3 regions of the Pseudomonas sp. GW822-FHT03F04 genome follow, and region 2 is predicted to be linked to each of the others. Evidence: predicted binding sites of a transcription regulator. Region 2 holds the regulator's gene; each other region holds the start of a gene.
What was found. The regulator FliA, encoded in region 2, starts transcription of late flagellar genes. The targets are predictions, from matches to a motif close to CTAAAGTTTNNNNNNNNNNNGCCGNTAA.

Region 1 (10,730 bases), on a different contig from region 2:
ATGTGCTGAGCGATGCGCTGACCCGTCTGTTCAAGGATCCGACCGTGGGTCAGATCCTCGCTGAATAAGGCGTTCGCCAGATGTGAAAAAGCCCGGGGCCAGTGATGGCCCCGGGCTTTTTTCGTTCAGGCGGCTTGCGAATAGAAGTCGAGAACGCTGACGCCGGTCAGCAGGTCGGTCTCGGGCAAGTCCGCATGCTGGTGCCCGCCGAGAGCGCAATACACCAGCCAGTGACGGTCCTGAACATTGAAGGCCAGGCTGCCGACGAGGGTCTGTTGTTCGTCGGACGGGGAGATGAGGTACAGGCGATCCTGGTTTTCAGCGTGAAGCATGTCGCATTCCGTTTACGTTTCGAGGCGCGCAGGGTGGCCGAAACAAATGACGATGCCGTGACACAGGACAGCCATCGGTCGATTGCTGCGTTATTTGTCGTAAAGGGTAGGGCTGCGGGGGAGGGTTTCGGTAGAATCCGCGCCGCGGTCGTCGGTCTGGCGTTCGCCATTCCGGTTTAGATTGAGGTCTGTGATGTCGCTGCACTTGATGACGCTGTTTACCGCCCATCCCGCCAAACTGATCAACCTGCTGGCCCTGCTGTTGGCTTTCCCGGGCAGTTGGCTGCTGCACGCGACCCGTCGCCGTGAACAACGAGCGATGGCCAGTATCGCGGCCCAGCGTCAAAGCCGGCCCGATCAGGAGCCAGTGCTGGATTGGGCGACCCTGCGCATGAATCGCTTCTTCTACCGCTTCGGCTTTGCCTGTCTGGGCCTGGCGTTGCTGGTGTCCTGGATCAGTACCCGCTACTGAACGAAAAACGGCGCCCGAAGGCGCCGTTTTTGTATCCGGCCGAAACCGCTTACAGCGGCAAACCAGCCTTGACCCGGTACTGATTGCGCACCGGCGTCGCATATTGCAGCACCAGATACGGACGGTGCTCCTCAGGGCAGGCGTCCAACCGGTTCTGCCATTCTTCCTGGGCCTTGGCCAGTTCCTCGGCGCCGAACACCTCGGTAGCCTTCGGCACATTCAGTTGCGGATCAGCATCCGCCCACTGCGCGTACGCCAGGTAATGCACCGGGAACAACCGGTAGCCGCCGAGAATCTGCTTGTCCATCTCGACTGCCAATTGCTTGGTGTCTTCGAACAATTCGCTGATCGGCGCGGCAAAGTTCACGTGCACCCGACCCTTGTAGCCGGTGATGCCCTTGGCGATGCTCACGTCATCCTCGCCCGGCGCCTTGCTGTAGGTGCCGGTGGTGGCGCGGATGTACAGCTCACGGGCCTTGGCCTGGTCGCACGGATCGTATTCGTAGCTGATCGACACCGGGGTCAGGTTCAGCGACTGGATGACCTCGCCGAACGGCTCGTCCTTGCGGCTCATGTGGAACATCTTGAGGATCGCCGACTCGGTACGGTCGTCGCCGTCCTTCGCGCGGCCTTCGGCCTGGGCGATCCAGATCGAGGCGCAATCGTTGCGGATCGAGTGGTTGATGTAGGCCGACAGCAGTTGATAAGCGGCCATTTTCTCGCGGCGCCCGGTGATCGAACGGTGAACGATGAAGCTCTTGTTCAAGCGCATCAGGTCGCTGACGAACGGCTTTTGCAGCAGGTTGTCGCCAATTGCGATGCGCGGGGTCGGCAGGCCGGCGTGGTACACCGCATAGTTGACGAAGGCCGGGTCCATCACGATGTCGCGGTGGTTGGCGATGAACAGATAAGCGCTGCCGGACTTGAATTGCTCGACACCGGTGTAGGTCACGCCGTCGGTGGCGCGCTCGATGGTGTGGTCGACGTAGAACTCGACCTTGTCCTGCAAAGTCGCCACCGATGTCACGTCGGCGAACTCACGACGCAGCCGATGGGCTATAAGTGGTTTGAGCATCCAGCCGAAGGCACCGGCGAAACGCGGGAAGCGGAAGTGGGTGAGGATATCTAGAAACGCCTTGTCGCCGAGCAGTCTTGCCAGTACCGCAGGTACTTCGCTGTCGTCGTAAGGTCGGATGGCATCGAATTCGCCCATCATGCTCTCTTGTTGGAAACGGCTAGGGTAAGTAAAGGTTTTGATCGAAAACCAACGGGGCACGGTCTGAAAAAGTAGCCAGACAAAAATAGCCCTGCAAATAGACCGGCGATTATACGCACAAGTCACCCGGGAGACCGCGATGCTGGAAAGCGCAGTATATGAATGTCCGTATTGTGGTGAAGAGGTCGAGACGTCCGTGGATCTGTCGGGGGGCGATCAGACCTATATCGAAGACTGTCAGGTGTGTTGCCGGCCGATCACCTTTGTCCTGCAGGTCGATGGTCAGGACTGGTTTCTGGAAGTCTTCAGCGAAAACGAGTGAGGTGCGCTCATGCAGCGAATCTACGAGCCGGAAAACCTGATGGAGGGCGAGATGCTCAAGGGCATGCTCGCCAGCGAAGGCATCGAGGCGCATCTGGTCGGGCGCGATTTGCTCGGTGGCACGGGCGAGCTGCCGATCTTTGGCCTGCTCGGGCTGTCGGTCGAGAACGATCAGGCCGAATACGCCCGCGAACTGATCAGCGCGTACAATGCCGCGCTGCCGCTGCCCGGCGATGAACCGGAGAGCTTCCCCGGTACGCTGGTCTGTTAGGCTGGCGTTCGTTTTAGTCTTGAGTCGTGCTGCCCCATGTGTGGACGTTATGCCCTGTTTCGCTGGAACCGCGAATTCGCGGCGCTGCCAGGTTTTCCCGCCGATCAGTTGGCGCAGTGGAACATTTCCCCCAACGATTCGGTATTGATACTGCGTGCCGAAGCCGATGGCCAGCGCACGCTGGCCCGCGCCCGTTGGGGGCTGACGCCTCCGTGGCTGACCGATCTGTCGCGTACGCCGGCCCATGCCCGGGCCGAAACCGTCGCCGAACAACCGATGTTCCGCGAAGCCCTGCGCCTGCGCCGTTGCCTGCTGCCGGCCAACGGTTTCTACGAATGGCGCGGCACCACACGCAAGCGCCCGTACTGGCTGACGCCGGGGGAGGGTTCTTCACTGTTTTTTGCGGCGATCTGGGAAGCGTATCCAGTGCAGGAACAGGTGTGGCTGAGTACGGCGGTGATTACACAGCCAGCAGCCAGTCAGCGCCGGCCGTTGATTCTCGATGAAGCGGGGCAGGCGGCATGGCTCGATCCCGAGACGCCGCTGCATGTCCTGCAAGGCCTGCTCGCCAGTGAACCCGCCGCCTTGCGCGAGCGGGTGCTGGCGAACATGGTCAATGATCCGAAGCTCAACGGGCCGGAGTGCCTGACTCCGGCCTGATTGATCAGACCTTGAACTGATTGATCAACCGCCGCTGCTGCTCCGCCAGTTTGGTCAGGTCCGCACTCGCCGAACTCGACTCGTCCGCGCCCCCCGCCACTTCATTCGCCACCTGACCGATGTTGATCACGTTGCGGTTGATGTCGTCGGCCACCGCGCTCTGTTCCTCGGCGGCGCTGGCGATCTGGGTGTTCATGTCGTTGATCACCGACACCGCCTGGGTGATGGTCTCCAGCGCTTCGGCTGCCTTGGCCGCGTGCTGCACGCTTTCGTCGGTGCGGTTCTGGCTGTCTTCCATAACCCGCACTACGTCGCGGGTGCCTTGTTGCAGTTGCTGGATCATGCTCTGGATTTCTTCGGTGGCTTTCTGGGTCTTCTGCGCCAGGTTGCGCACCTCGTCGGCCACCACGGCAAATCCGCGACCCTGCTCACCGGCACGGGCGGCCTCGATGGCCGCGTTGAGGGCCAGCAGGTTGGTCTGCTCGGCGATCCCGCGAATGGCGATGAGGATCGCGTTGATGTTTTCGCTGTCCTTGGCCAGCGTCTGCACCACGTCCACCGCCTTGCTGATTTCCACAGCCAGCACGCCAATCGAATTCGACGTGTCGCGCACGATCTGCATGCCCTGGCTGGCGGCCTGATCGGCATGGCTGGCGGCTTGCGCCGCCTGGGTCGCGTTGCGCGCCACGTCCTGGGCGGTGGCGGTCATTTCCTGCACGGCGGTGGCGACCTGATCAATCTCGGCCATCTGCTTCTGTATGCCGATATTGGTGCGGATCGCAATGTCCGCCGTGTGCTCCGAGGAATCGCTGACACTCTGCACCGACGACACCACCTGCGTGATCATCGCCTGCAGCTTCGCGAGGAAGGTGTTGAAGCCTTTGGCGATTGAGCCGAGTTCGTCTTTGCGATCACTGCTCAAGCGACGGGTCAGGTCGCCTTCGCCCTGGGCGATGTCATCGAGCATGGTCACCATTTGCTTCAGCGGTCGGGCGATGCCGTGGCCCACCAGCCAGATCACCAACAGGCCGAGGCCGGCGATGATCAGGCCGACCATGGCCATGCCGAAGGTGTCGGATTTGCGCTGGGCGTCGAGGTCACCCTGGAGTTTCTGCAGGTCGGCCATCACTGCGTTGAGCGGCAGTTGCAGCATCAGCGTCCAGCGTGCGTCGGTCTGGCCGATGCCGAATGGCAGGTACAGTTCGATCCGGCCCGAATCCTTATTGACGGTGTAGGTCACTTCGCCGCGCTTGAGATTGGCCATGTTGGCAATCTGCTGGGCGTCGAGGATGTCGCTGACCTTCTCGCCGAATTTGCTCGGGTCCTTGGTGTAGGCAACGATCCGGCCGTTGCCGCCGATCAGGGCCATTTGCCCGGCGCCGCTGTACAGTTTCTGGTTCGCGCCCAGGAGCATTTCCTGAATGAAGTTCACCGACAGGTCGGCGCCGACGATGCCCTGGAACGCGCCGTTGAGCATGATCGGTTCAATGAAGGACGCGAGCATGACGATCTTGTCGCCGACCTTGTAGGGCGCCGGATCGATCACGCAGGATTTCCTGGTTTCTTTCGAGCACAGGTAGTACTCGCTGGCGCGCACGCCGGTGGACAGGACTTTCTGGTCGTCGACGTCCACCAGTTTGTCCAGGCCGAGGGTGCCGTCTTCGTTGCGGAACCACCACGGCAGGAAGCGCCCGTTGGCGGCGTCGATGCCGACCACGCTGGTGCCGACGTAAGCCGCGTCATTGTGGTCCAGTGCGTTCTTTTCCCAGCCGATGTAGGTGCCGAGAATCTTCGGGTTTTTCTCGACGTTTTCCTTGATCAGGCTGATCAGTTGCTCGCGGCTGACGGTCAGTCGCGGCTGGCCATCGGCGCCGGGCGTGCCGAGCAGGGCGTTGACCCGCACCAGTCCGCCGGCAATCAGCAGCGGCGCTTCCAGCTCGCGCTGGATCTGGCTGACCTGGGTCTGTGCCAGCGAAGTCAGGCGTTGTTCGATGACTTGTTCGAACTGGGCCTGGGTTCGCTGCTGGACCATCTCTTGAGTGCGGGCGCCGGAAAACAGCGCATACAGCACCAACGCAGCCACCACGCTGAGAACGATGGCGCCGGCCAGGGCCGCCACGGAAAACTGGATCGACTTGAATTTCATGGAAGCTCCGCACGCAAGAGGACATCTGCGCTGCTGTATCGGCAGCCACTATTGCGCCATGAGGCGAAGTGCGAGCAATTGACGGTGGATGTCGCAAATGGATCAGTGCGCGACGCAGTTGCAGAGGGCTTGTCGGTGGATGTGAATTTTTTCCTACAGGGCTGAGGAGTGTCTTCTGAAAACAGGTGCATCACGTCTGTTGTATCTGGCGTCGATACAATTACCCGCCTAGGATACGCGGCATGTTTTCAGGGAGCTTTTGAATGAACAAGACTTTGGTTGTAAGTGCACTGAGCGCGGCGCTGTTGCTGGCCGGTTGTCAGTCGGTCAATACCACCAGCGGCGGTGCCGTGGGCGTGGAACGCAAGCAGTACATGTTCAGCATGCTGTCCTCGCAAGAGGTCGACCAGATGTATGCCCAGTCCTATCAGAAGACCGTTGGCGAGGCGTCCAGCAAAGGTGTGCTGGACAAGACCAGCAACGAAGCCAAGCGGGTTCAGGCGATTGCCAACCGTCTGATCGCCCAGGCGCCGAACTTCCGTCCGGATGCCGCGCAGTGGCAGTGGGAAGTGAACCTGATCAAGAGTGACGAGCTCAACGCCAACTGCGGCCCTGGCGGCAAGATCATTTTCTACACCGGGCTGATCGACAGCCTGAAACTGACCGACGATGAAATCGCCGCGGTCATGGGTCATGAAATCGCCCACGCCCTGCGCGAGCACGGTCGTGAAGCAATGTCCAAGGCCTATGGCATCGAGATGGCCAAGCAAGGCGCCGGTGCGTTGCTCGGTCTGGGTCAGGACAGCCTGGCGCTGGCCGACACCGTGGCCAACTACGGGATGACGCTGCCCAACAGCCGTGCCAACGAAAACGAAGCCGACCTGATCGGCCTGGAACTGGCCGCTCGCGCCGGCTACAACCCGAACGCCGCGATCACCTTGTGGAACAAGATGAGCAAGGCGTCCGAAGGCGCGCCACCAGAGTTCATGAGCACTCACCCGGCATCCTCCAGCCGGATCGCCTCGTTGCAGGCGGCCATTCCGAAGGTCATGCCGCTTTACGAAAAAGCGCCAAAATCCTGAAGCAATGATCGCTCCCGCACTGAGTGTGGGAGCGATCTGCCGGATCAGACCCAGCCGCTGCTCTGCATCGCCTTGTACACCGCGACGATTGCCAGAATCATGAACGCCGAAGCCGCGAGGCGACGGATCAGGGTCAATGGCAATTTGTCTGCGGCAAAGTTACCCGCCAGAACCACCGGTACGTTGGCAATCAACATGCCGAGCGTGGTGCCGATGATCACCAGCCACAGTTCCGGGTATTGCGCGGCCAGCATCACGGTGGCGATCTGGGTCTTGTCGCCGATTTCCGCGAGGAAGAATGCGATCAGGGTGGTCAGGAACGGCCCGAATTTGCGGGCGGTGCTGGCTTCATCGTCGTCCATCTTGTCCGGCACCAGCGTCCACAGGGCGGTGGCGGTGAAGCTCGCGGCGAGAATCCAGTGCAGGACCGCATCGGAGAAGAAGCTGCCGAACCAGGCGCCTACCGCACCGGCTGCCGCGTGGTTGGCCAGGGTCGCAGCGACGATACCGGCAATGATCGGCCAGGGTTTGCGAAAGCGAGCGGCGAGAATCAGCGCGAGCAGTTGCGTCTTGTCGCCGATTTCGGCCAAGGCAACGATTGCGGTGGGAACGAGTAACGAGTCCAGCATCAGGATTTCCTAAGGGGCGGGTCGACACGGCTATGACACGTACAGCCTTCCCGCCCCGGGTAAGGTGTGCGTGTCATAGGTCTTGTCAAACCCTGCGATCCGTCTGATGCGGACGCTTGGGTCGCATACGCCATGATCTGAGGATCAAGTATGTTGACGTATGCCGGACGAGCATGGCGCTCGTGGGAGACTACTCCCCTAGGACGGAGCGGATTCTGCCTAGGCAGAATCCATTCGGCAAGTGCTAATTTTCAGCCGCGCTTGGCCCGGTAAATCCGGAAACCATTGCCTTCGGCCTTGATCGCACACACGCCCAGATGCTCTTCGATCAGCGGCTGGTACTTCAGGAAACTGTTCGCCACCAGACGCAGTTCGCCACCGTTTTTCAGATGTTTGGCTGCTTTTCGCAGCAAGTTCTCTGTGGCGAAATAGTCGGTGTGTACGCCGACATGGAACGGCGGGTTGCTCAGAATTGCGTTCAATCCCATCGGTGCGGCGTCGATTCCGTCACCGGTCAACACGTCGGCTTCCAGACTGTTGGCTGCCAGAGTCAGGCGACTGCTGGCGGCAGCGAAGGCGTCGACGTCGAGCAACGTGACCTGATTGTGCGGGTAGCGACGTTTGACCGCCGCGCCAAGCACACCGGCACCGCAACCGAAGTCCAGCAGATGACCGCTCGGCAGTTTGTCCAGATGCTCCAGCAGCAGGGCGCTGCCGCGATCCAGTCGGCCATGGCTGAAGACGCCCGGCAGGCTGATGACTTTCAGCGGGCCTTCGGCCAGTGGCAGCTCATAAGTCTGCGCCAGGCTTTCCAGGGATTTGGCTTCTGGAGCGTTGGCCACAGTCACTTGCCACAACTGGCAATGACGCGCGCTGTCGAGCTTGCGCGGCTTGCCGAACGGGTTGAGCTGCTTGGAGGCACCTTCGATGCCGCTGCGCTTTTCCCCGACCAGAAACACTTCGCGCCCGGCCAGGCGTGAAGCCACGGCATTGAGGATGTAGTCGGTCAAATCCTTGGACTTGGGCAGGAACACCACCGCGCTGTCGAACTCGCGCTCCGGCACGTTGACGCCGAAGTGGCTGCGGCCTTCAAAGCGCGCATCGAGCGCCGCCTGATCGCCGGCATGCCAGCACCAGCCAAAGGCGTTGGGCAGGCGCCCGAGCAGATCGTCGGCGGGCAGACCGGCCAACAACAGCGAACCCTGGAATAACTCGACCTGACGAAGCAGTACTTCACTGCGCGGATCCATAACTGCTCCTGTGAAAAAAAGTGCCGCAGTTTATCAACTGACGACCCGCAGCGCCTTACCGCTGAAGAACGCCTGGGTGTTTTCGACCAATTGACCCACGATCCGCTGCCGGGCTTCGCGGCTGCCCCAAGCGTTGTGCGGGGTGACGATCAGGCGCGGGATGTCGGCAGCCAGCAGTGGATTGCCATTAGTCGGTGGCTCGACGCTCAGCACATCGGTGGCCGCGCCACCCAGATGACCGTTGCGCAAGGCATCGGCCAGGGCCTGTTCGTCGATCAGCCCGCCACGGGCGGTGTTGACCACGAAGGCACCGGGTTTCATGGACGCCAGTTCGCGGGCACCGATGAAATGCCGGGTGTGTTCATTGAGCGGGCAGTGCAGGGTGAGGGCGTCGATCTGTGGCAGCAGTTCTTCCAGCGGCAGGCGATCCGGCCGGGCCGGGCGCCCCGGAATCTGTCCGAGCAGGACGCGCATGCCGAAGGCTTCGGCCAGACGCGCGACCGCGCCGCCGAGTTCGCCATGCCCGAGCAGGCCCAGGGTTTTTCCCTCCAGTTCGACGATCGGATAATCCAGCAGGCAGAACTGTTTCGCCTGCTGCCAGCGTCCTTCACCGACGGCTTTTTGATAATCGGCCAAGCGCGTGGCGAGGTTGAGCAACAGCATGATCGTGTGTTGCGCCACCGATGGCGTGCCGTAACCCTGGCAGTTGCACACGGTAATTCCCTGGGCGCGGGCGGCGGCCAGATCGACATTGTTGGTGCCGGTGGCCGTGATCAGGATCAGTTTCAGTTGTGGATTGGCAGCCATGGCGGCGGCATCGATCAGGATCTTGTTGCTGATGGCCACGGTTGCGCCTTGCAGGCGTTCGGCAACCTGCGCAGGCAGTGTCTGGGCGAACAGTTGCAGGTCGCTGAAGCAGGCGCGCAACGGCTCGAGGTCAAGGTCGCCCAGATCCAGGGAAGGGTGATCGAGGAATACGGCGCGGTGGGCGTTCGTCATCAACTGTACCTGTTGTGCTTTGAAGGGAAGGCGTAATCTGCCGAGCCTACCAGATGAAACAAAACGTTACGCTTGGCCGAAAGGAGCCCCCATGTACTGGACCGAGTTCTTGACCGTTGCACTGATCCACCTGCTGGCCGTCGCCAGCCCCGGCCCGGACTTTGCCGTGGTGGTGCGCGAGAGCGTGACCCACGGTCGTCGCGCCGGTACCTGGACGGCACTGGGCGTGGGCACGGCGATTTTCCTGCACGTCGGTTATTCGCTGCTGGGCATCGGCCTGATCGTTTCCCAATCGATCGTGTTGTTCAACGCCCTGAAATGGGCCGCCGCCGCTTACCTGCTGTACATCGGCTTCAAGGCCTTGCGCGCGCAACCGGCACCGGCCGTGACCGACGATTTGCACAAAGAGGCCGGCGAACGCACCGCCCGTGGCGCCTTCACCTCAGGTTTCGTGACCAATGGCCTGAACCCGAAAGCCACGCTGTTCTTCCTGTCGCTGTTCACCGTGGTGATCAACCCGCACACGCCGCTGGCGGTACAGGCCGGTTACGGGCTTTACCTGGCCGCCGCGACTGCAACCTGGTTCTGTCTGGTGGCGATGTTGTTCAGCCAACAGCGCGTGCGCGCCGGTTTCGCCCGCATGGGCCACTGGTTCGACCGCACCATGGGTGCCGTGCTGATCGCCATCGGCGTGAAACTCGCGTTCACCGAGATGCATTGATCGAGCTGAGCTGATTCAGGGCGTTGAGGTACTCCCGGGGATTGTCCCCGAGCAAACGGCGGAACATCGCGCTGAACGCCCGCGCGCTGCCGTAACCCAGATCCCGCGCCACGCTCTGCACGCTGTCCCCGGCGAGCAGGCGGGGCAGGGCTTCCATCAGGCGCAGTTGCTGGCGCCAGGCGTTGAAATTCATCTTCAGTTGTAGCTGGAACAGCCGCGCCAAGGTCCGCGAGCTGGCGCCGACCTGCTGCGCCCAGTCTTCCAGGGTGTTGGGATGATCCGGGGTGCGAAGCAGCGCCAGGCAAATGTTTTGCAGGCGCCGGTCGCCGGGCATCGGGATATGCAGTGGCAGGTTTTCGAGTCCGGCCAGTTCTTCCAGCATCAATTGCTGGATCAGCGGATTGTCGGCGTGGGGCGGGCCCTGCACCGCGCGCAGGATCAGTTCGCGCAGCAACGGCGTCACTGCCAGCACGCAACAGTGTTGCAGGCTGGCCGGCGACAGCTCGGGTGCGATGAACAATGAACGCATCTGCACATCGCCGGACATGAAAATCTCATGGGCGACTTCCGGCGGAATCCACACCGCACGACTCGGCGGAAGCACCCAGGCACCTTGCGCCGTGACCACGCG
Region 2 (10,730 bases):
ATCAGCCGCTGGCCGTCGAGGCCTTGCAGCTGCTACGCGAACTGGCACAGGCGCGCTGAGTCATGGCAGAGAGCGAGAGCGGTCAGGATAAAACAGAAGACCCCACGGAGAAGCGCAAGAAGGACTCCCGGGAAAAAGGCGAGATTGCGCGCTCCAAGGAACTCAACACCTTGGCGATCATGCTCGCCGGCTCCGGTGCGCTGCTGGTGTTCGGCGGCATGTTGGCGCAGGACTTGATGGAGCTGATGCGCCTGAATTTCACGCTGTCGCGCGAAGTCATCATGGATCAGAGCTCCATGGGCAAGTTCCTGATGAATTCCGGGGTGATCGCACTGGTGGCGATCCAACCGATCATGATCACCTTGCTGCTGGCGGCGTTTCTCGGGCCGATCGCCCTCGGTGGCTGGCTGTTTGCGGCGGGTTCCCTGGCGCCCAAGTTCAGTCGGATGAACCCCGGCGCGGGTCTCAAGCGCATGTTCTCCATGAAGTCGGTGATCGAACTGCTCAAGGCGCTGGCCAAGTTCCTGATCATTCTGGCGGTGGCGCTGGTGGTGTTGTCTGGCGATGTCGACGACCTGTTGCGCATTGCCCATGAACCGCTGGACCGGGCGATCATTCACAGTCTGCAACTGGTGGGCTGGAGCACTTTGTGGATGGCGTGCGGTTTGATCATCATCGCTGCCGTCGACGTCCCGGTGCAGCTCTGGGAGAGCATTAAAAAGCTCAAGATGACCAAGCAGGAAGTGCGCGACGAGCACAAGGACCAGGAAGGTCGGCCGGAGGTCAAACAGCGGATTCGTCAGGTCCAGCGCGAGATGTCGCAGCGGCGGATGATGGCGGCGATCCCGGATGCCGACGTGGTCATCACCAACCCGACGCACTACGCCGTGGCGCTCAAATACGACTCGGAGAAGGGCGGGGCGCCGATGCTGCTGGCCAAGGGCAGCGACTTCCTGGCGCTGAAAATCCGCGAAATCGCCGTGGCCAACAACGTCATGCTGCTCGAATCGCCGGCCCTGGCGCGTTCGATCTATTACTCCACCGAGTTGGAAGAAGAAATTCCCGGCGGTCTGTACCTGGCGGTCGCTCAGGTACTGGCCTACGTCTACCAGATCCGCCAGCACCGCGCAGGCAAGGGCAAGTTCCCGGAACCGCTCAAGGACGATCTGCCGATCCCGCCGGATCTGCGGCGCGATTCCTGATGGTGATGAAGTAAAAAAACCGCCTCGGGTTGAACCCGGTGGCGGTTTTTTTATGCCCGATGATCTGTGTTGCTTGTGAGGTCGCTTACGCGATCAGCAGCCACGACACATCACATCTGCGACGGCGGTAGTTCCAGATTATTCAGCACCCGATTCGCTGCCAGCTCCCCGAGCATGATCAGTTGCCCGATGCCCATCAATGTCCTGCGCTGCGAGGCGGGCATGAGGTGAGCGAAGTCATTGGCGATGGTTCTGGCGGAGGCGAGGGTTTCGCAGAGCTCGACCAGCAGCTCTTCGTTTTTGAAGTCTGCGGTGACGGCATACATTCTGCGGGTTTTGCGCGGTGGTGGCGTGGATCCGGGCGGGCAGAGATAGTGGTCGAGGGCGCGGTCGGCGGCTTCGTGAAGCTTTCTGGAATCGAGGGATTCGTAGGGCGAGGCAGGGTCGGTTTCGGGTGGATTGGGTGTTGGTTTGATCATGGTGAAGCTCCTATAAAGTGGAGCCGCCCTGAACTGTCGCTAAACAGGAAGGTGGCGGCTGTACGCGGGTTAGCGAACCGGTTATAGGCACCCGGTAGACCCGAGGGTCTCCCGCATACAGCCACCATAGCGGAGTTGCAGACATTGAGTCTGCGACAAGGCATGGAGCGCTGGTGCACCTATTTATGATTCGAGTCGCTAAACCCGATCGCTGATTCGTCAGCGACCAACCCACAATAGAACCCGACCCCAAGGCGCACAAGCCGGCGGATTCTGGCGTAGCTGTAGGCAACGGCGCAAGGATTCGTAGCCTGTAAGGCGTGTCTGAAGGTGTCTTTTAAACACCCGAGTTTAAAAGGTACTTTTTGCTGACTTCTTGCGAAGGCAACATCCCGCCCAGCAGAAAAACCGCGCTCAAACCCCTCTGTTTCAATCATCGGCAAAAGTTGGAAGGCTTCTTGCAGTAGCCGCCGTGCGCCCGCTCTGGGCGTCAAAAGTTTGCTTTAAAGGAACGGGGAAAACCGGTGGATCGCTCTCAGTTAATCAACAGTGCTCGCTCGAACATTGCCGATCTCAGTCGGGGCAATCTAGGTGTGCCGCTGTTGCTGCTGGTCATGCTGGCGATGATGATGTTGCCGGTGCCGCCGTTCCTGCTCGACGTCTTCTTCACCTTCAACATTGCCCTGTCGATCGTCGTGCTGCTGGTCTGCGTGTACGCGTTGCGGCCGCTGGATTTCGCGGTGTTCCCGACGATCCTGCTGGTGGCGACGCTGTTGCGGCTGGCGCTGAACGTGGCGTCGACGCGGGTGGTGATGCTCCACGGTCAGGACGGCCACGCCGCTGCCGGTAAGGTGATCCAGGCCTTCGGTGAGGTGGTGATCGGCGGTAACTACGTGGTCGGTATCGTGGTCTTCGCGATCTTGATGATCATCAACTTCGTCGTGGTCACCAAGGGTGCCGGGCGGATTTCCGAGGTGAGCGCGCGTTTCACCCTCGACGCGATGCCCGGCAAACAAATGGCAATCGACGCCGACCTCAACGCCGGTCTGATCGACCAGAACCAGGCCAAGGCCCGCCGTTCCGAAGTCGCCCAAGAGGCTGAGTTCTACGGTTCTATGGACGGTGCCAGCAAGTTCGTTCGCGGTGACGCCATCGCCGGCCTGCTGATTCTGTTCATCAACCTGATCGGCGGCATGGCCGTCGGTATCTTCCAGCACAACATGACCTTCGCTGACGCCGGCAAGGTTTACGCCCTGCTGACCATCGGTGACGGTTTAGTGGCGCAATTGCCATCACTGTTGTTATCTACAGCGGCAGCGATCATGGTGACCCGTGCTTCCGGTTCGGAAGACATGGGCAAGCAGATCAATCGCCAGATGTTCGCCTCGCCGAAAGCGCTGGCGGTGGCGGCCGGCCTGATGGCAGTCATGGGCCTGGTGCCGGGCATGCCGCACTTCTCCTTCCTGAGCATGGCGGCACTGGCTGCCGGTGGCGCGTACCTGTTCTGGAAGAAGCAGAACGTCGCCAAGGTGCAGGCGCTGCAAGAGGTTCAGCGTCAGCAGGAGCTGCTGCCGTCGCCGGCCCGCGCCATGGAAACCAAGGAGCTGGGCTGGGACGACGTGACGCCAATCGACATGATCGGCCTGGAAGTCGGTTATCGCCTGATTCCGCTGGTGGACCGCAACCAGGGCGGGCAATTGCTGGCGCGGATCAAGGGCGTGCGCAAGAAGCTCTCGCAGGATCTGGGCTTCCTGATGCCGACCGTGCACATCCGCGACAACCTCGATCTGGCGCCGAGCGCCTATCGCCTGACCCTGATGGGCGTGATCCTGGCCGAAGCCGAGATCTACCCGGATCGCGAACTGGCGATCAACCCGGGGCAGGTCTACGGCACGCTCAATGGTATTACCGCCAAAGATCCGGCTTTCGGCCTGGAGGCGGTGTGGATCGAAGTCAGCCAGCGTGCTCAGGCACAATCGCTCGGTTACACCGTGGTGGACGCCAGTACCGTGGTCGCCACGCACTTGAACCAGATTCTGTACAAGCACTCCAGTGAGCTGATCGGCCACGAAGAAGTGCAGCAACTCATGCAATTGCTGGCCAAGAGCTCGCCAAAACTGGCGGAAGAGCTGGTGCCGGGTGTGGTGTCGCTGTCGCAACTGCTCAAGGTGCTGCAAGCACTGCTGGCCGAACACGTGCCGGTGCGCGACATCCGCAGCATTGCCGAAGCCATCGCCAACAATGCCGCCAAGAGTCAAGATACCGCCGCTTTGGTGGCCGCTGTGCGGGTCGGCGTTTCTCGCGCCATCGTCCAAAGCATTGTAGGGACTGAGTCGGAGCTGCCAGTTATCACGCTGGAGCCAAGGTTGGAACAAATATTGCTCAATAGTCTGCAGAAGGCAGGACAAGGCTCGGAAGAGGGCGTTCTGCTGGAGCCAAGCATGGCCGAGAAGCTGCAGCGTTCGCTCATCGAAGCGGCGCAGCGTCAGGAAATGCAAGGTCAGCCGGTGATCCTGTTGGTAGCAGGCCCGGTTCGCGCGATGCTCTCGCGCTTTGGCCGCCTGGCAGTCCCTGGACTGCATGTGCTGGCCTACCAGGAAATTCCGGACAACAAGCAAGTGACCATCGTTGCGACAGTAGGGCCCAACGGCTGAGGTAGTGGTTTATGCAAGTTAAGCGTTTTTTCGCCGCCGATATGCGTCAGGCCATGAAGCTGGTTCGTGATGAGCTGGGCGCTGATGCCGCCATCATTGGCAACCGCCGCATTGCCGGCGGCGTCGAGCTGACGGCGGCGCTGGATTACAAACTGTCGGCGCTGGCGCCGCGGGTTCCGAACATGGAACTCGAAGACGAGCTGCGCAAGACCCAGTCGCGCATCGTCACCGCCCAGGCCGAACTGAGCATGCGTGGTGAAGCCGACGGCAACACCAATCGCCAGTTGTTCTCCGGTCTGCCATTGACCGCCGGCCTGCCGCTGACGGCTGCCGAGCCTCTGACAGAACCGACTTACGCTGCTCCGGCGCGTCCGGCACCTGCGCCTGCACCGGCTGCCGCTGGCGTTGATCCGCGTGCGCTGGATTCGATGCGTTTCGAACTCAACAGCCTGCGCGAGCTGATGGAAGTGCAGCTCGGCACTCTGGCCTGGAATCAGCTGCAAGGCAGCCGTCCGGCTCAGGCGAACCTTTATCGTCGTCTGCAACGCATCGGCTTGTCCGGCCCGTTGTCCCGCGACCTGCTGGCGCTGACCAGCGATATCGAAGAACCTCGTCAGGCCTGGCGCATGTTGCTGGCGCACCTGGCGCGGATGATCGCCACGCCGGAAGTCGAGCCGCTGGAAGAGGGCGGGATCATTGCCATGGTCGGTCCTGCCGGCATGGGCAAGACCACCACCCTGGCCAAGCTGGCCGCCCGTTACGTGCTCAAGTACGGCGCGCAGAACATTGCGCTGGTGAGCATGGACAGCTTCCGCATCGGTGCTCAGGAACAGTTGAAAACCCTGGGCCGGATCCTCAATGTGTCGGTGACCCACGTCGACCCGGGCCAGTCCCTGGTGCAGGCGCTGGATCCACTGCTGCGCAAACGCGTGGTGCTGATCGATACCGCCGGCCTGCAGGCCAGCGATCCGGCACTGCGCATGCAGCTGGAAAGCCTGGCCGGTCGTGGCATTCGGTCAAAAAATTATCTGGTTCTGGCAACCACCAGCCAGAAACAGGTTCTAACCGCCGCTTATCACAGTTACAAGCGTTGCGGGCTCGCCGGGTGCATCCTGACTAAACTGGATGAGACGGCCAGCCTTGGCGAAGTGCTGAGCCTGGCGATCAGTCATGAACTGCCGGTCGCCTACCTGACCGACGGCCCACGGATTCCGGATGATCTGCATCTGCCGCGCCGTCATCAATTGGTCAGCCGCGCCGTCAGTGTGCAAATGCAGGAAGAACCCAGCGAAGAAGCCATGGCTGACATGTTCGCTGATATCTACCACAGTCCCACCAAGCAGGTTGGCTGAGGTAATGAACAGTTTTTGTACCTACATCGATGGTCTGCCATGCATTGTTCCGGTTGTGAACGCGCAGCCAGTAATGTGGCCTCCGTCTATGCAAGACAAGGTAAAGAAATAACATGGGCAGCATGCATCCCGTACAGGTGATCGCGGTGACCGGCGGCAAAGGTGGCGTCGGCAAGACTAACGTGTCAGTGAACTTGTCCCTGGCGCTGGCAGAGCTTGGCCGTCGGGTCATGCTGCTGGACGCCGACCTGGGTCTGGCGAACGTCGACGTTCTGCTGGGCCTCACGCCCAAACGTACCCTGGCCGATGTGATCGAGGGCCGCTGCGAGCTGCGCGACGTGCTGTTGCAAGGCCCCGGCGGGATCCGCATCGTGCCGGCCGCTTCCGGCACGCAGAGCATGGTTCACCTGAGCCCGGCCCAGCATGCCGGTCTGATTCAGGCGTTCAGCGACATCGGCGACAATCTCGACGTACTGGTGATCGACACCGCTGCGGGTATTGGTGACTCGGTAGTCAGTTTCGTTCGCGCTGCGCAAGAAGTGTTGCTGGTGGTCTGCGACGAGCCGACCTCAATCACCGACGCCTACGCCCTGATCAAACTGCTGAACCGCGATTACGGCATGAACCGCTTCCGCGTCCTGGCCAACATGGCCCAGAGCCCGCAGGAAGGTCGCAATCTGTTCGCCAAGTTGACCAAGGTCACGGATCGCTTCCTCGACGTCGCCCTACAATACGTCGGTGCGGTGCCTTACGACGAAAGCGTGCGCAAGGCGGTGCAGAAGCAGCGTGCGGTCTATGAAGCCTTCCCGCGTTCCAAGTGCGCACTGGCGTTCAAGGCGATCGCGCAAAAGGTCGACACCTGGCCGCTGCCCGCCAATCCGCGCGGCCACCTCGAATTTTTCGTCGAGCGCCTCGTGCAGCAAACGGCAGGACCTGTGCTATGACCGCCAGCGGTATGAATTTCTACAAGAAGTCGGCACGTGACGCGCAGTACGAGCTGATCGAGCGTTACGCGCCACTGGTCAAACGCATTGCTTACCACTTGCTGGCGCGATTGCCGGCCAGTGTGCAGGTCGAAGACCTGATCCAGGCCGGAATGATCGGCCTGCTCGAAGTCTCGACCAAATACGACGCCAGCAAAGGCGCCAGTTTCGAAACGTACGCGGGCATCCGGATCCGCGGCGCGATGCTCGATGAAGTACGCAAGGGGGACTGGGCACCGCGCTCGGTTCACCGCAACACCCGTATGGTCAGCGACGCGATTCGCTCGATTGAAGCTAAAACCGGCCGTGACGCTAAAGATCACGAGGTTGCGGCCGAACTCCAATTGAGTCTCGACGATTACTACGGGATTTTGAACGACACCTTGGGCAGCCGACTGTTCAGTTTCGACGACCTGTTGCAGGACGGCGAACACGAAGGGCTGCACGAGGATGGCGCAAGTGCTCATCTTGAGCCGTCGCGCGATCTGGAAGATGAGCGCTTCCAGGCTGCGTTGGCGGACGCGATTGCCAATTTGCCGGAGCGTGAGCGACTGGTGTTGGCGCTGTACTACGACGAAGAGCTGAACCTCAAGGAAATCGGTGAAGTCCTTGGCGTCAGTGAATCGCGGGTCAGCCAGTTACACAGCCAGTGCGCGGCCCGCTTGCGGGGGCGTTTGGGGGAGTGGCGAGCGCGCTGAAGGCAGTGTGGGGACGCTGCGAACGAGGCTGGTGCGGTGGTGAACGGCACCGGTCTTGCTCTGTTGTGCTCCAGACAGTCATCGAGTGCTTTGCCGGATTGATTGAAATGGCGCGTCCAGGTGCTGGGCGCGTTTAAGACTGCTTGGAGGTCGAATTGAACAAAGACATGAAAATCCTCATCGTTGATGACTTCTCAACGATGCGGCGGATCATCAAGAACCTGTTGCGTGACCTTGGGTTCACCAACACCGTTGAAGCCGACGATGGCACCACTGCCATTCCGGTGCTCAACAGCGGCAGCATCGACTTTCTGGTGACCGACTGGAACATGCCTGGCATGACCGGTATCGACCTGCTGCGTCACGTGCGCGCCGATGAAAAACTCAAGCACCTGCCAGTGCTGATGGTGACTGCTGAAGCCAAGCGCGAGCAGATCATCGAAGCGGCCCAGGCCGGCGTTAACGGCTACGTGGTCAAACCTTTCACGGCTCAGGCGCTGAAAGAAAAAATCGAGAAGATTTTCGAACGCATCGGCTGATGACGCGCGGGGGAGCTATGGAGCATAACGAATCTTCACAGGGCGACTTCGAGTCGACTCTGAAAAAACACGCGGTCGAACTGGTCGAAAGCCTTGAAAAAGGCAGGTTCGGCGACGCTGTGCAACTGATCCATGAGCTCAATCAGACCCGTGACCGTGGCCTGTACCAGGAAGTGGGCAAGCTCACGCGCGAACTGCACAGTGCAATCGTCAACTTCCAGATCGACCCGCATATGCCGCAGGCCGAGGAAGTGTCGCAGATCACTGATGCGACCGAGCGTCTGGGCTATGTGGTCAAGCTGACTGAAGCTGCGGCCAACCGCACCATGGACCTGGTCGAAAGCGCCACGCCGGTGGTCAATGGCCTGGCTGACGAAGCCCAGGCATTGAGTGCCGACTGGGGACGTTTCATGCGCCGTGAAGTCGGGGCTGAAGAGTTCCGCGAACTGGCGCGTCGGGTCGACGGTTTTCTGGCACGCAGCAGCGCGGACAACCGCGCGGTGTCGAGCAACCTCAACGACATTCTGCTGGCCCAGGATTACCAGGACCTCACAGGTCAGGTGATCAAGCGCGTGACCCAATTGGTCACCGAAGTCGAAAGCAATCTGCTCAAACTCGTGCTCATGGCCAGTCAGGTGGACCGCTTTGCGGGCATCGAACATGACCGTGCGGCAATGCTCGCTGAAAAAGATCCACAAAAACATCTCTCGCAGGGTGAAGGTCCGCAGATTCATGCCGATAAACGAGAAGACGTTGTGTCCGGTCAGGACGATGTGGACGATTTGCTATCCAGCCTTGGATTTTAGTTTTCTGGGTTTTTAGACCTGTAGGAGCACCCCATTAATGAGCTTCGGCGCCGATGAAGAGATCCTTCAGGATTTCCTGGTTGAGGCCGGCGAGATTCTTGAGCAACTGTCCGAACAACTGGTCGAGCTGGAAAGCCGCCCGGATGACGCAGATCTGCTCAACGCAATTTTTCGCGGTTTCCACACTGTAAAAGGGGGCGCCGGCTTCCTTCAGCTCAATGAGCTGGTGGAGTGCTGTCACATCGCCGAAAACGTGTTCGACATCCTGCGCAAGGGTGAACGTCGCGTAGATGCAGAACTGATGGACGTGGTGCTCGAAGCGCTGGACGCGGTGAACAGCATGTTCAGCGAAGTCCGCGATCGCAGCCCGATTACTGCCGCAACCCCGGAACTGCTGGCCGCCCTGGCGCGTCTGGCTGAACCGCAATCGGCGGATGAAGCCCCGGCTTCGCCTGTTGCCGAGATGATCGAAGAACTGGTCGTCGAAGGCGATTCGGGCGATATCACCGATAACGAATTTGAACAGTTGCTGGACTCGCTGAACGCCGTCAAGGCCGAAGCCGAAGCACCGGCGGCTGCCGCTGCGCCTGCTTCCGATGAAGCAGCCAGCGATGAAATCACCGACGCCGAATTCGAGTCGCTGCTCGACCAGTTGCACGGCAAGGGCCAGTTCGCGGCCGACGCCGTGGCACCGACAGCCGCTGCACCTGCTGCTCCGGCGGCGGGCGACAGCTCCGACATCACCGACGACGAATTCGAAGCCTTGCTCGATCAGTTGCACGGCAAGGGCAACTTTGCCGTCGATGCGCTGGAATCGGCGATTGCGTCGGTGCCTGCATCTGCTGCTCCGGCAGCGGCTGCGGCCGGTAGCGATCTGATCAGCGACCATGAGTTCGAATCGCTGCTCGACGATCTGCATGGCAAAGGCAAGTTCACTGACGTCGCCACCGGTGCCGTCGTGACGGCCGGCAATGCTTCTGCTGTTGCAGCGCCTGCCGCCAAGGCCCCGGCCGCTGCGGCAAAACCTGCTGCAAAAGCGCCTGAGCCTAAAGCCGAACCGGCCAAGCCAGCCGCCGCTGCTGCACCGGCTCCAGCCCGTGCACCGGCGACTCCGCCACCGGAAAAACCGGCGAGCGAAGCCGAAACCACCGTTCGTGTAGACACCGCGCGTCTCGACGAAATCATGAACATGGTCGGCGAGCTGGTACTGGTGCGTAACCGTCTGGTGCGCCTGGGCCTGAACAGCGGCGACGAATCGATGCAGAAGGCCGTGTCGAACCTCGACGTGGTTACCGCCGACTTGCAGACCGCGGTAATGAAGACCCGGATGCAGCCGATCAAGAAAGTCTTCGGCCGCTTCCCGCGTCTGGTTCGCGATCTGGCGCGTCAGCTCAAGAAAGAGATCAACCTGGAACTGGTGGGCGAAGAGACCGACCTCGACAAGAACCTCGTCGAGGCTCTGGCCGACCCGCTGGTCCACTTGGTGCGCAACGCGGTCGACCACGGTATCGAGTCGCCGGAAGAGCGCGAAGCCTCGGGCAAGGCCCGTGGCGGCAAGGTCATCCTGGCGGCCGAGCAGGAAGGCGACCATATCCTGCTGTCGATTTCCGATGACGGCAAAGGCATGGACCCGAACGTCCTGCGTGCCATCGCCGTGAAACGCGGTGTGATGGACAAGGATGCCGCCGATCGCCTGAGCGACACCGAGTGCTACAACCTGATTTTCGCCCCGGGTTTCTCGACCAAGACCGAGATCTCCGACGTGTCCGGCCGTGGTGTCGGCATGGACGTGGTGAAGACCAAGATTTCCCAGCTCAACGGTTCGATCAACATCTACTCGACCAAGGGCGCCGGCTCGAAAATCGTCATCAAGGTGCCGCTGACGCTCGCGATCATGCCGACCCTGATGGTGATGCTCGGCAACCAGGCGTTCGCGTTCCCGCTGGTGAACGTCAACGAAATCTTCCACCTCGACCTGTCGACCACCAACGTGGTGGATGGCCAGGAAGTGGTGATC
Region 3 (10,730 bases), on a different contig from region 2:
GCGCAAGACCCTGCTCAAACCGATTCTGCAGGCCCTCGACCGTGGCAAACCGGTCGAGGTGCTCAACGCCTGTATCGCCCTGTGCAAACAGGACATCCGCTATTCGCCGCTGTGCCTGCGTTACCGCGCCGATGCCTTGCGCGACATGAACCAGAACGAAGCACTCGAGCGGCTGTATGACAGCATCATCGCCGACCGACCGCTGCCATGGGCATTTGCCGGGCTGGGCAAGTTGCTGTTCAAGCGCGGTCAGATTGCCCAGGCCAAAGGCGTGTATGAAAAAGCCCTGAAGGTGTTCCCGATGATGCCGGCGCTGTACGACGGCATGGCGGATGTCCTAGTGGCTGAAGGCGACACCAAGGGCGCGCAACAGGTGCTGGAAGAGGCGATCCGTCTGTCGCCGCTGGCGGTACGTCGCCAGGCACTGCTCGGCAAACTGGCGATGGCCAACGAGGATTTCGACACGGCGTCGCGGGCCTACCGTCAGGCCGTGTCCCAAGGCGCGCAGTCGCGCTTCAAGGACCCGGAGAGCAATCTGGGCCTGGCCCATGCGCTGATCAGCAAGGGCAGCGAGAAAGGCCTCGATACCCGCACGCGACTGGAGATCAACACCACCCTCAGCGCCGTGGCCAAGGAGAACCCGACCGACCCGGGCCTGCAGATTCGTGCGCGTCTGATGAAGGCCACCAGTCTGCTGCTCAACGACGCCGAAACTGCCGAGAAACTCACCGAACAAGCGCTGATGCGTCTCGACGGCATGGAGCAGTTCATGAGCCCCGAAGCCGCGCTGCTGGTCGCCAAGCAATTGCAGATGCTCGGCCAGGCCGAGGCGGGCACGTCGATGCTCAAGAGCTGCGCGGAAATCTACGGCGATGACCCGACGGTGATGAAAGACATCGCCAAGCTCACCGACGACCCGACTATTCTCAGCTCCAGCAATGCCGCCGCCGACCTCAACCGTCAGGGCGTGCGCGTGTACAAGACCGGCAACCTGGTGGAGGCCCGCGAGGTGTTCCGCAAGGCGCTGAAGATGCAACCGAAGAACATCAGTATTGCGCTGAACATGGCGCAGTCGCTGCTGCATGGCACCGACACCAGTGTGCCGTCGGCGGAGCTGGAAGAATGTCGGGCCTGCCTGAAACTGGTGGGCATGATGCCCGACACCGACGCGCGTTATCCGCGTTATCAGAAGCTGAAAAGCAAGGCGTTTGGCGAATGAACCAAGACGAGCAGGCACTGGATTTTTCCACGGTGATTGCCTCCACCGTGCACGACATGAAGAACTCTCTGGCCATGTTGATGCAGGCCCACAGCCAATGGCTGGCGCGTCTGCCCGAGGCTCAGCGCAAGGTGCCGGAGCAGGGCGTGATCGACTTCGAGTTCGCTCACCTCAACGGCATGCTGGTGCAGTTGCTCGGGCTGTACAAGCTTGGCGTCAACCAGATGCCGTTGCAGCCGGCCTATCACGAGCTGGACGATTTCATCGAGGCGCAACTGGCGGCTCATCAAGAGGTCTTCGCCAGTCGCGGGATCATTGCCACTTATGAAGTCGACCCGCTCAGCCCCCTGGGTTTCTTCGACCGGGAACTGATCGCCTCGGTGCTCGGCAACTGCATCAACAACGCGATCCGTTACGCCCGTGAATCGCTGCTGATCACTGTCAGCGACGAGGCCGGGCAGCTGGTTCTGAGCATCAATGACGATGGCCCCGGTTACCCGGTCGAGATGCTCGAGCGCCAGGCCGATTATGTGCAGGGCATCAATCACAGCAGCGGCAGTACCGGCCTCGGTCTGTACTTCGCCGGGCGCATTGCGGCACTGCATCAGCGCAACGGTGTCGGCGGCCGGACCGAGATCCGCAATGGCGGGCCACTGGGTGGTGGTGTGTTCAGTATTTACCTGCCCTGAATCACGGATTCATCGACTCGAAGTCTTTTTGTTGGCCGCTGCTTGATATTCCGAACAGCTGAAGCCTATTTTGTCCGGGTCGCCGTTCGCGGCTCGCACAATAACAAGGATTGCGTCATGACAACCGATGGCCAGCGTTCACTCGCGCAGCGATTGACGGGCATTGATGAGATTGAATGTGTCACGCCGGATTTGAACGGCGTACCACGAGGCAAGGTAATGACCGCCGAGGGTTTCCTCGAAGGGCGGCGTTTGCAGATGGCCCGGGGGGTGCTGCTGCAATGCATCATGGGGGGCTATCCCGCTGCGCGGTTCTACGGCAGCGATGATGGCGACCTGGCGCTGGTGGCCGACCCTGCGCAAATCCATCCTCTACCGTGGAGCCAGGAGCCGCGCGCGCTGGCCATCTGTGATGCCGACGAACTGACCGGCGAAAGCTCCAACCTGTCGACCCGTGGCCAGCTCAAGAAAGTCATTGCTCGCTACGCAGCTCTCGGCCTGGCGCCGGTGGTGGCGACTGAACTCGAATTCTTTGTGTTCGCTCCGAACACTGACCCGACCCAACCGTTCCAGCCGCCAGTCGGTCTCGACGGTCGTCGCGAGGACGGTCACTCGGCCTTCAGCGTCAGCTCCAACAACGGTCTGCGACCGTTCTTCAGTGAAGTCTACAAATGCATGGCGGCCCTGGGCCTGCCGCGCGATACCTTCATGCACGAAATGGGCGTCAGCCAGTTCGAGATCAACCTGCTGCACGGTGATCCGCTGTTGCTGGCCGACCAGACCTTCCTGTTCAAACACCTGCTCAAGGAAGTCGCGCTCAAGCATGGCCTGACCGTGGTCTGCATGGCCAAGCCGCTGGCGCACACGCCGGGCAGTTCGATGCACATTCACCAGAGCATCGTCGAAATCGGCAGCGGCAAGAATGTGTTCAGCGATGAGAACGGTCAGCCGACCGCGATGTTCCGCCACTTCATCGGCGGGCAGCAGGCGGGCATGGCTGATTTCACTGCGCTGTTTGCACCGAACGTCAATTCCTACCAGCGCCTGTGCCATCCGTTTGCGTCGCCGAACAATGCTTGCTGGTCCCACGACAACCGTGCTGCGGGCCTGCGGATTCCGGCCAGTTCGCCGGTCGCCCGTCGGGTCGAGAACCGTTTGCCGGGCGCCGATGCCAATCCTTACCTGGCGATTGCCGCGAGTCTGGCGGCCGGTCTGCACGGTATCGAACATGAGCTGGAGCCGAGCGCGCCGATCCAGGGTGAATTCGAAGTGCCGGACAATCTTTCGCTGCCGTGCACGATGCACGCTGCACTTGAGCGTCTGAAACGCAGCCAGTTGGCCAAGGAACTGTTCGGCAAGGAGTTCATCGAAGGCTACATCGCTTCGAAAACCATGGAGTTGACCAGTTTCTTTGATGAAATCACTCCCTGGGAACGGCGTGTTCTAGCTGCCCAGGCCTGACGAACTGTCGCCATCGGGCTATCGTTTGATAGCCCGATACTTACCGCAAGGAGCCGCTCGGAACGCCGATGCGCCAAATCTGGAAATCCTTTCGAGCGCTGTATTTCGCCTCGCTGATGATGTTGATCGGCTCGGGCCTTCTTTCTACTTATCTGGCTTTGCGTCTGGCGGCCGACCATGTCGACGGACTGTGGGTCGGTGCGTTGATGGCGGCCAACTATTTCGGTCTGGTGCTGGGCGGCAAGATCGGTCACCGGTTGATTGCCCGGGTCGGGCATATCCGTGCTTACTCGGCGTGTGCCGGGATCGTCGGCGCGGCGGTGCTCGGTCATGGTCTGGTGGACTGGTTGCCGGCCTGGCTGGTGCTGCGGACCATCGTCGGCCTCGGCATGATGTGCCAGTACATGGTGATCGAGAGCTGGCTGAACGAACAGGCTGACGCCAACCAGCGCGGCGTGGTGTTCAGCGGCTACATGATCGCCTCGTACCTGGGGCTGGTACTCGGTCAGCTGATTCTGGTCATGCACCCGGGGCTGGGCCTGGAACTGCTGATGCTGGTCGCCCTGTGTTTTGCCCTGTGTCTGGTGCCGGTGGCACTGACCCGACGGATTCACCCGGCGCCGCTGCATCCGGCACCGATGGAACCTCGCTTCTTCATCAAGCGCGTACCGCAGTCGTTGAGTACGGTACTCGGTGCCGGTTTGATCATCGGTTCGTTCTACGGTCTGGCGCCGCTCTATGCGTCGCAGCAGGGGTTGTCCACCGAGCAGGTCGGTCTGTTTATGGGTACCTGCATTTTCGCCGGGCTGCTGGTGCAGTGGCCGTTGGGCTGGTTGTCCGACCGCTATGACCGGGCCTTGCTGATCCGTTGCTTTGCCGGGTTTCTGGCCGTAGCCGCGTTGCCGCTGGCGATCCTGCCGCAGGTGCCACTGGAGGTCTTGTTCGGCGTCGGTTTCCTGTGCTCGCTGGTGCAGTTCTGCCTGTACCCGCTGGCCGTGGCGTTCTCCAACGACCATGTCGAAGGGGATCGGCGGGTCTCGCTGACGGCGATGCTATTGGTGACCTACGGGGTCGGCGCCAGCATCGGGCCGTTGTTGGCCGGTGTGTTGATGAAAATGTTCGGTAGCCAGAGCCTGTATGCGTTCTTCAGCTTCTTCGCGCTGGTGCTGGTGTGGCGCATCCGGCCGAAAGCCGTGACCAATCTGCACCAGGTCGACGACGCACCGCTGCATCACGTGGCGATGCCGGACAGCATGTCCAGTTCGCCGCTGGTGGCCGCGCTCGACCCGCGGGTCGATGAGCAAGTGGTGCAGGAGCAGATGCAGAATAACGCCGCGCCTGAACCGGCACCTGAGTCCGCACCTGAATCTGAGTCACCTGTGGAGCCAGAGGCCGGCAACGACAATCCTGCGCCGGACATCAGCGGCGCCAGGCCTTGATTCTGAAAAAACACCAAGCATAAAAAACGGGCAGTCACCGCAAGGGACTGCCCGTTTTTCATGGTGCGTACGAATCAGAGATCGTCTTTGTCGAAACGCCGTGCTTCACGTTGCAGCTGATAGACGAAACGCTCGACGTTACGCGCAGCCGGGCCGCTGATGTTGTGAAAACGCAGGCCGGCGAAGGTGATGTTGAGTTTTTCTTCGAAGTGCAGGTAGCGCAGCTCGACCGATGTTGGCTGATTGCCGAACAGCGGCGGGGCGATCAGGCGATCGTAGACCTGGCCCAGTTGCAGGCGGTCGGTGATATCACCTTCAAAACGCAGCTTGCAGCCGGTGGCGGAAATATCCAGCAACTTGCCACCGATCGGCGACTTGAGCTTTTCGCCACCCAGTTCGACGCTGACCAGATCGGTCAGCTTCAGTGCCGCGCGAAAGGCGTTGCGGCGCTGGTGATAGACCACTTCGGTGGGCATCTCGCCAATGTAAAAGCGGTCACCGTCGGATTCCTTGATATCCAGCGTGCCGTTGCATTCCCAGGCAATGCGTACGCCTTCATGGAAACCTTCGACCTTGAACGGCTCGCCCGCCAGCAGGAAGCGTTCGCCATCGCGCGGGATCATTTCATCCAGGGCAATCGTGGCGGTATCCCGGTCAACCTTGATCAGGTAACTCTGGAAGCGCTGGCTGCGTTCGTGAAAGGTGATGATCAGCGGATCGTGGCTCTCTTGCAGCTGGCGCAGGTTGCTGGAGATTTCCAGAGGCGTGGTGAGCACCTTTGGTGGCTGCGGAGAATCATCCGCGCTGAGGACGTTGGACACGTTAAATCAATCTCCAGACAAAATTTGACTACGGCTGGCCAGTATTTTGCCAGCATGTTTCGCGCGTTGATAGGGCGCAAGCATAGAAGAACGCATCACGCCTGACTGAGCGCGCGGGGTTTCTGCAGTTTGGAGAAGGTGCCACTGGCGTCATAGAGCGCGGGTGGCTCGCCGCCGGTGAGGATTTTCAGCTGATTGGCCGTGGCGGCCTGCTGAATCACGATCGACTGGCCATTTTTGGCATTGGTCGCCTGGCACTGGGCGATCAGATCGGTCAGAACGTCGCTCTGGGTCAGCAACTGCTCGCCGATGCTCGACTGGCTGGCCAGTTGTTCCAGGCCTTGACGGTCGAGCGACAGATTGAGGCTGGCGAGGATTTCGCTGCGTTTGCGGCCATGCTGCTCAAGCAGAATGATCAATGCCTGTTTGCGCGCCAGAATTTCTTCCAGCAGCGGCATGTCGCGACCGTGCAAGGCGAGGGACTCGGATTGCAGTAACTCCAGCAATTGTTGAGCTGGAGCAAAGTCGTCGGTGATCAGTTGCAATAAAGTAGTGTCGTGCATGGCTGGCCTTGGGTTTTAAGCGTCCAAAAGCCTGGCGCTGACCGAGGCCTAGCGCTGGGCTTCGAAGTTGAGCAGTTTGCTGGCTACACGGTTGCTGTCGACTTTATAGCTGCCATCGGCAATCGCTGCTTTCAACTCGGCCACGCGGGCTTTGTCGACGGCAGGCTGATCGCGCAGCTTGTCAGTGACCTTCTGCAACTGTTGAGCCTCATTGCTGAGGTGTACCGATTCCCCGCTTTTTGCGGTACTGGCCTGTTCGGCCGGGGTATTCAGCGTCGCGGAAGTACCGGTTTCGGCGGTTTCCTTAGGCGTGCTGGTACGTGTACTGCCCGTAAGTGACGAGGAGCTGTTCAAACGGCTGAAATCGATGACCATGTTAAAAACCTCTGGGAATTTGGACGCTTGCCATGTTCTCGGCCATCCCCTGGAAAACTTTAGGCTCTTTTACCAATGAGCCTGCATGCGCCGCACAGATCCTGCTGCGGCACAGTTTAGGGAACAGCTCAGGTTGGCGCCAGTTTTCTGCGCGATCCCTCACGAGGCTTTCCTGTCATTGCTCCAGTCGTTGCTCACATTGCCACTTCCACCTGGCCCGGCGCCATGACCTGCGCCTTGATGACCCGTTGGGAATTGAGGTTTTTCACGCGAATCTGTTCTTTCAGGCCACCGTTGGACAGGGCCTCGCCCGGCATGCGCACGGAGAGCGTGCCGCTGCGGGCGGTAATCACCACTTGATCGCCTTTGCGAACGACTTCCGCCTGTTCCAGATGCACCAGGGTAATCACTTGGTCGGCGACCGTTGGTCGGGTTAATTTTTGCCCGATCGCCTCATCCACCGACGTCAGGAAGCCCTGGTTGATCAGGCTCACATCATGCTCGCGCAGGGTCACGTCCTGAGGCTCGATGATCCCGGCGCGCTTGAGCGGGCGAGTGGTGGTCACGACCGGGCGAAACAGGCGGACTTGAGCGGGTACGAACACGGTCCAGGGGGAGGCGCCTTCGCAGCGAACCTTGACGGTTACGCGCCCCAAAGGACGTGCCGGGCTCTCCAGCGACGCTGTCAATTCCTTGTCGCACATAGGCATGTGCATGCGCGGATCGAGCTGCTTGACCTCGATTTCATAACGCCCTTCCGTTTGACTGGTAGCCAGATAGTCTTCTACGGTGAATTCAAGAAAGCCCTGAGTGACGCCGATAAGCATGTCAGGCAAGGTAACCGCATCAGCAATGGCAGGGCTGCCCGCGAAAAACAGGCAAGCGGCAGACACCGCGCAAAGTCCTCTGCGAAGGGGGGATGTCAGGCGTCGGAAAAATGTCGTTTGAATGTTCATAAGAGTTAAAAAGCAAGCGCCGTGCCGTTTAGCAATGAATGTGCGTCGCAACAACACTTGGCGTTGGTGTAGGAGTCTGGGCATGGCTGGTGTAATGGATTCGGTGAACCAGCGCACGCAACTGGTGGGGCAGAATCGCCTGGAGCTGTTGTTGTTCCGTCTCGACGGCCAGCAACTCTACGGGATCAACGTGTTCAAGGTTCGGGAAGTGCTGCAGTGCCCGCAACTGACGCTGATGCCCAAGTCCAGTCCTGTCGTGTGCGGGGTGGCGAATATCCGGGGGGCGACCATTCCGATCCTTGATCTGGCAATGGCAACCGGCTCCGGGGCGTTGAAAGACAAGAACAGTCCGTTCGTGATCATCACGGAATACAACACCAAGACCCAGGGTTTCCTGGTGCGCTCGGTGGAACGTATCGTCAACATGAACTGGGAAGAGATCCATCCGCCACCCAAGGGGACCGGTCGTGATCATTACCTGACCGCTGTGACTCGGGTGGACAATCAGTTAGTCGAAATCATCGACGTCGAGAAGGTGCTGGCGGAAGTCGCACCGACACCGGAAGCGATTTCGGTCGGCGTGGTGGATGTCGAGACCCAGAGCAAGGCGCTGTCTCTGCGGGTGCTGACGGTCGATGACTCGTCGGTGGCGCGCAAGCAGGTGACGCGTTGCCTGCAGACGGTTGGCGTTGAAGTGGTGGCGCTGAACGACGGCAAGCAGGCGCTGGATTACCTGCGCAAGCTGGTCGATGAGGGCAAGAAGCCGGAAGAAGAGTTCCTGATGATGATCTCCGACATCGAAATGCCGGAGATGGACGGGTACACCCTGACGGCCGAAATCCGCAGCGACCCTCGCATGCAAAAGCTTCATATCATCCTGCATACTTCGTTGTCGGGTGTGTTCAACCAGGCGATGGTCAAGAAGGTCGGTGCCGATGACTTCCTGGCCAAATTCCGTCCTGATGACCTGGCATCCCGGGTAGTCGACCGGATCAAAGCAGCAGATATCAGCTAGGGACTTTTCGTCCCTGGCGATCAACACGATTTAAGAGGCGGCATCATTTGTCTACGGGTAATTTGGATTTCGAACAGTTCCGGGTCTTCCTGGAAAAAGCCTGTGGCATTTTGCTCGGTGAAAACAAGCAGTACCTGGTCTCGAGCCGTCTCAACAAACTGATGGAGCAGCAAGGCATCAAGTCCCTGGGTGAGCTGGTACAGCGCATCCAGACCCAGCCGCGCAGCGGTTTGCGCGAGCAGGTGGTCGATGCCATGACGACCAACGAAACCCTGTGGTTTCGCGACACCTATCCGTTTGAAGTCTTGAAGAACAAGGTGCTGCCCGAAGCGATCAAGGCTGCTCCCAACCAGCGTCTGCGGATCTGGTCGGCGGCGTGCTCGTCGGGTCAGGAACCCTATTCGCTGTCGATGTCGATCGACGAGTTCGAACGGACCAACATCGGTCAGTTGAAAATGGGCGTACAGATCGTTGCCACGGATCTGTCCGGCAGCATGCTGACCAACTGCAAGACCGGCGAGTACGACAGCCTGGCGATCGGTCGCGGCTTGTCCGCCGATCGTCTGCAGCGCTACTTCGACCCGAAAGGGCCGGGGCGCTGGGTGATCAAGGCGCCGATCAAGAACCGGGTGGAGTTCCGCTCGTTCAACTTGCTCGACAGCTACGCAAGCCTTGGCAAGTTCGACATCGTGTTCTGCCGCAACGTGCTGATCTACTTCTCCGCCGAGGTGAAGAAAGACATCCTGTTGCGTATCCACAGCACGCTGAAGCCGGGCGGTTATCTGTTCCTCGGCGCTTCCGAAGCGCTGAACGGTTTGCCGGACCATTACCAGATGGTCCAGTGCAGCCCGGGGATCATTTACCAGGCGAAGTGATTGGCACCGGCAACACAAAAACGGGAGTCCTCAGGGGCTCCCGTTTTTTTATGCCTGGCCGTTTTTGCAGGGACGGCAAGCGGCAGAAAAGCGGCATCCGGCGGAAACCCGTTGCCGCTTTTCTGGCATTGCCGCATTGCCGATCCCCTGCAAAGCCCCGGAATCCGGGGCTTTTTAAAACTGGCACGACGCTTGCTATAACCCAGTTACGAAAAACCCGGTCACCTGAAGGTTCCCGACATGAGCATCAGCTTCGATAAAGCGCTCGGAATTCACGAAAAAGCCCTGGGCTTCCGCGCCCAGCGTGCCGAAGTCCTGGCCAACAACATCGCCAACGCCGACACCCCGAACTACAAGGCTCGGGATCTTGAGTTCTCCAAAGTGCTCGAGGCACAGAGCCAGAAGAACGCCAACGGCACTATCGCCCTGAACATGACCAACAGCCGTCACATCGAAGCTGAAGGCCTGGGCAATGGCGACGAGTCGCTGATGTATCGCACGCCGATGCAGCCGTCGATCGACCAGAACACCGTTGATGCCCAGCTGGAACAGTCGAACTACGCGGAAAACGCCGTCGGCTTCCAGGCCAGCTTCACGCTGCTCAACAGCAAATTCAAAGGGCTGGTGTCAGCCCTGCGCGGAGAGTAATCCATGTCCCTGTCCAGCGTTTTCAACATTGCCGGCAGCGGCATGAGCGCACAGACCACGCGTTTGAACACCGTGGCTTCGAACATCGCCAACGCCGAAACCGTTTCGTCGAGCATCGACCAGACCTATCGCGCCCGTCACCCGGTGTTCGCCACCATGTTCCAGGGCGGCCAGAGCGGCGGCAGCAACTCGCTGTTCCAGAACCAGGACGCGGCCGGCCAGGGCGTGCAGGTCATGGGCGTGGTCGAAGACCAGAGCAACCTCGAAGCGCGCTACGAGCCGAACCATCCGGCCGCCGACGCCAAGGGCTACGTCTACTACCCGAACGTCAACGTGGTGGAAGAAATGGCTGACATGATTTCCGCGAGCCGTTCGTTCCAGACCAACGCTGAAATGATGAACACGGCCAAAACCATGATGCAGAAGGTGCTGACCCTCGGTCAGTAATAAGGGGCGACTGCCATGAGTGTTTCCGATACCACCAGCAGCCTGAGCATGAAGGACATCCTGGCGAACTCGTCGAAAAAGACCAGTTCGACAACCGATGGCATTGCTTCGGCCACTAACAGTTCCACCGGCGGCCAGGCCCTGGGCAAGGACGCGTTCCTGCAATTGCTGGTAACCCAGCTGAAAAACCAGAACCCGCTCGACCCGCAGGACAACAGCGCA

Region 1: AC1RMX_RS26455 (methyl-accepting chemotaxis protein) is a predicted target of FliA. The motif match lies at 5,454-5,481, and genes of this name have one in related genera.
Region 3: flgM (flagellar biosynthesis anti-sigma factor FlgM) is a predicted target of FliA. The motif match lies at 6,603-6,630, and genes of this name have one in related genera.

The regions. Positions count from the first base shown of each region.
Region 1 covers NZ_JBXANF010000013.1:63,000-73,729, forward strand. Annotated here, with positions in the region: gene AC1RMX_RS26420 (YajG family lipoprotein) at 1-68, shown strand, start outside; gene AC1RMX_RS26425 (hypothetical protein) at 126-332, opposite strand; gene AC1RMX_RS26430 (hypothetical protein) at 526-804, shown strand; gene AC1RMX_RS26435 (1-acyl-sn-glycerol-3-phosphate acyltransferase) at 854-2,017, opposite strand; gene AC1RMX_RS26440 (CPXCG motif-containing cysteine-rich protein) at 2,160-2,342, shown strand; gene AC1RMX_RS26445 (putative signal transducing protein) at 2,352-2,612, shown strand; gene AC1RMX_RS26450 (SOS response-associated peptidase) at 2,649-3,272, shown strand; gene AC1RMX_RS26455 (methyl-accepting chemotaxis protein) at 3,277-5,418, opposite strand; gene AC1RMX_RS26460 (M48 family metallopeptidase) at 5,682-6,500, shown strand; gene AC1RMX_RS26465 (TMEM165/GDT1 family protein) at 6,545-7,129, opposite strand; yybP-ykoY riboswitch at 7,217-7,341, opposite strand; gene AC1RMX_RS26470 (methyltransferase) at 7,381-8,379, opposite strand; gene AC1RMX_RS26475 (2-hydroxyacid dehydrogenase) at 8,413-9,378, opposite strand; gene AC1RMX_RS26480 (LysE family translocator) at 9,470-10,099, shown strand; gene AC1RMX_RS26485 (AraC family transcriptional regulator) at 10,083-10,730, opposite strand, start outside.
Region 2 covers NZ_JBXANF010000004.1:534,882-545,611, forward strand. Annotated here, with positions in the region: gene fliR (flagellar biosynthetic protein FliR) at 1-59, shown strand, start outside; gene flhB (flagellar biosynthesis protein FlhB) at 63-1,202, shown strand; gene AC1RMX_RS12140 (DUF6124 family protein) at 1,313-1,681, opposite strand; gene flhA (flagellar biosynthesis protein FlhA) at 2,206-4,335, shown strand; gene flhF (flagellar biosynthesis GTPase FlhF) at 4,347-5,687, shown strand; gene fleN (flagellar synthesis regulator FleN) at 5,801-6,631, shown strand; gene fliA (RNA polymerase sigma factor FliA) at 6,628-7,368, shown strand; gene AC1RMX_RS12165 (chemotaxis response regulator CheY) at 7,536-7,907, shown strand; gene AC1RMX_RS12170 (protein phosphatase CheZ) at 7,925-8,713, shown strand; gene AC1RMX_RS12175 (chemotaxis protein CheA) at 8,751-10,730, shown strand, end outside.
Region 3 covers NZ_JBXANF010000006.1:411,286-422,015, forward strand. Annotated here, with positions in the region: gene AC1RMX_RS16930 (tetratricopeptide repeat-containing response regulator) at 1-1,219, shown strand, start outside; gene AC1RMX_RS16935 (sensor histidine kinase) at 1,216-1,908, shown strand; gene AC1RMX_RS16940 (glutamine synthetase family protein) at 2,128-3,369, shown strand; gene AC1RMX_RS16945 (MFS transporter) at 3,438-4,808, shown strand; gene AC1RMX_RS16950 (flagellar brake protein) at 4,883-5,629, opposite strand; gene AC1RMX_RS16955 (flagella synthesis protein FlgN) at 5,725-6,192, opposite strand; gene flgM (flagellar biosynthesis anti-sigma factor FlgM) at 6,241-6,567, opposite strand; gene flgA (flagellar basal body P-ring formation chaperone FlgA) at 6,762-7,523, opposite strand; gene AC1RMX_RS16970 (chemotaxis protein CheV) at 7,606-8,538, shown strand; gene cheR (protein-glutamate O-methyltransferase CheR) at 8,586-9,413, shown strand; gene flgB (flagellar basal body rod protein FlgB) at 9,654-10,061, shown strand; gene flgC (flagellar basal body rod protein FlgC) at 10,065-10,508, shown strand; gene flgD (flagellar hook assembly protein FlgD) at 10,524-10,730, shown strand, end outside.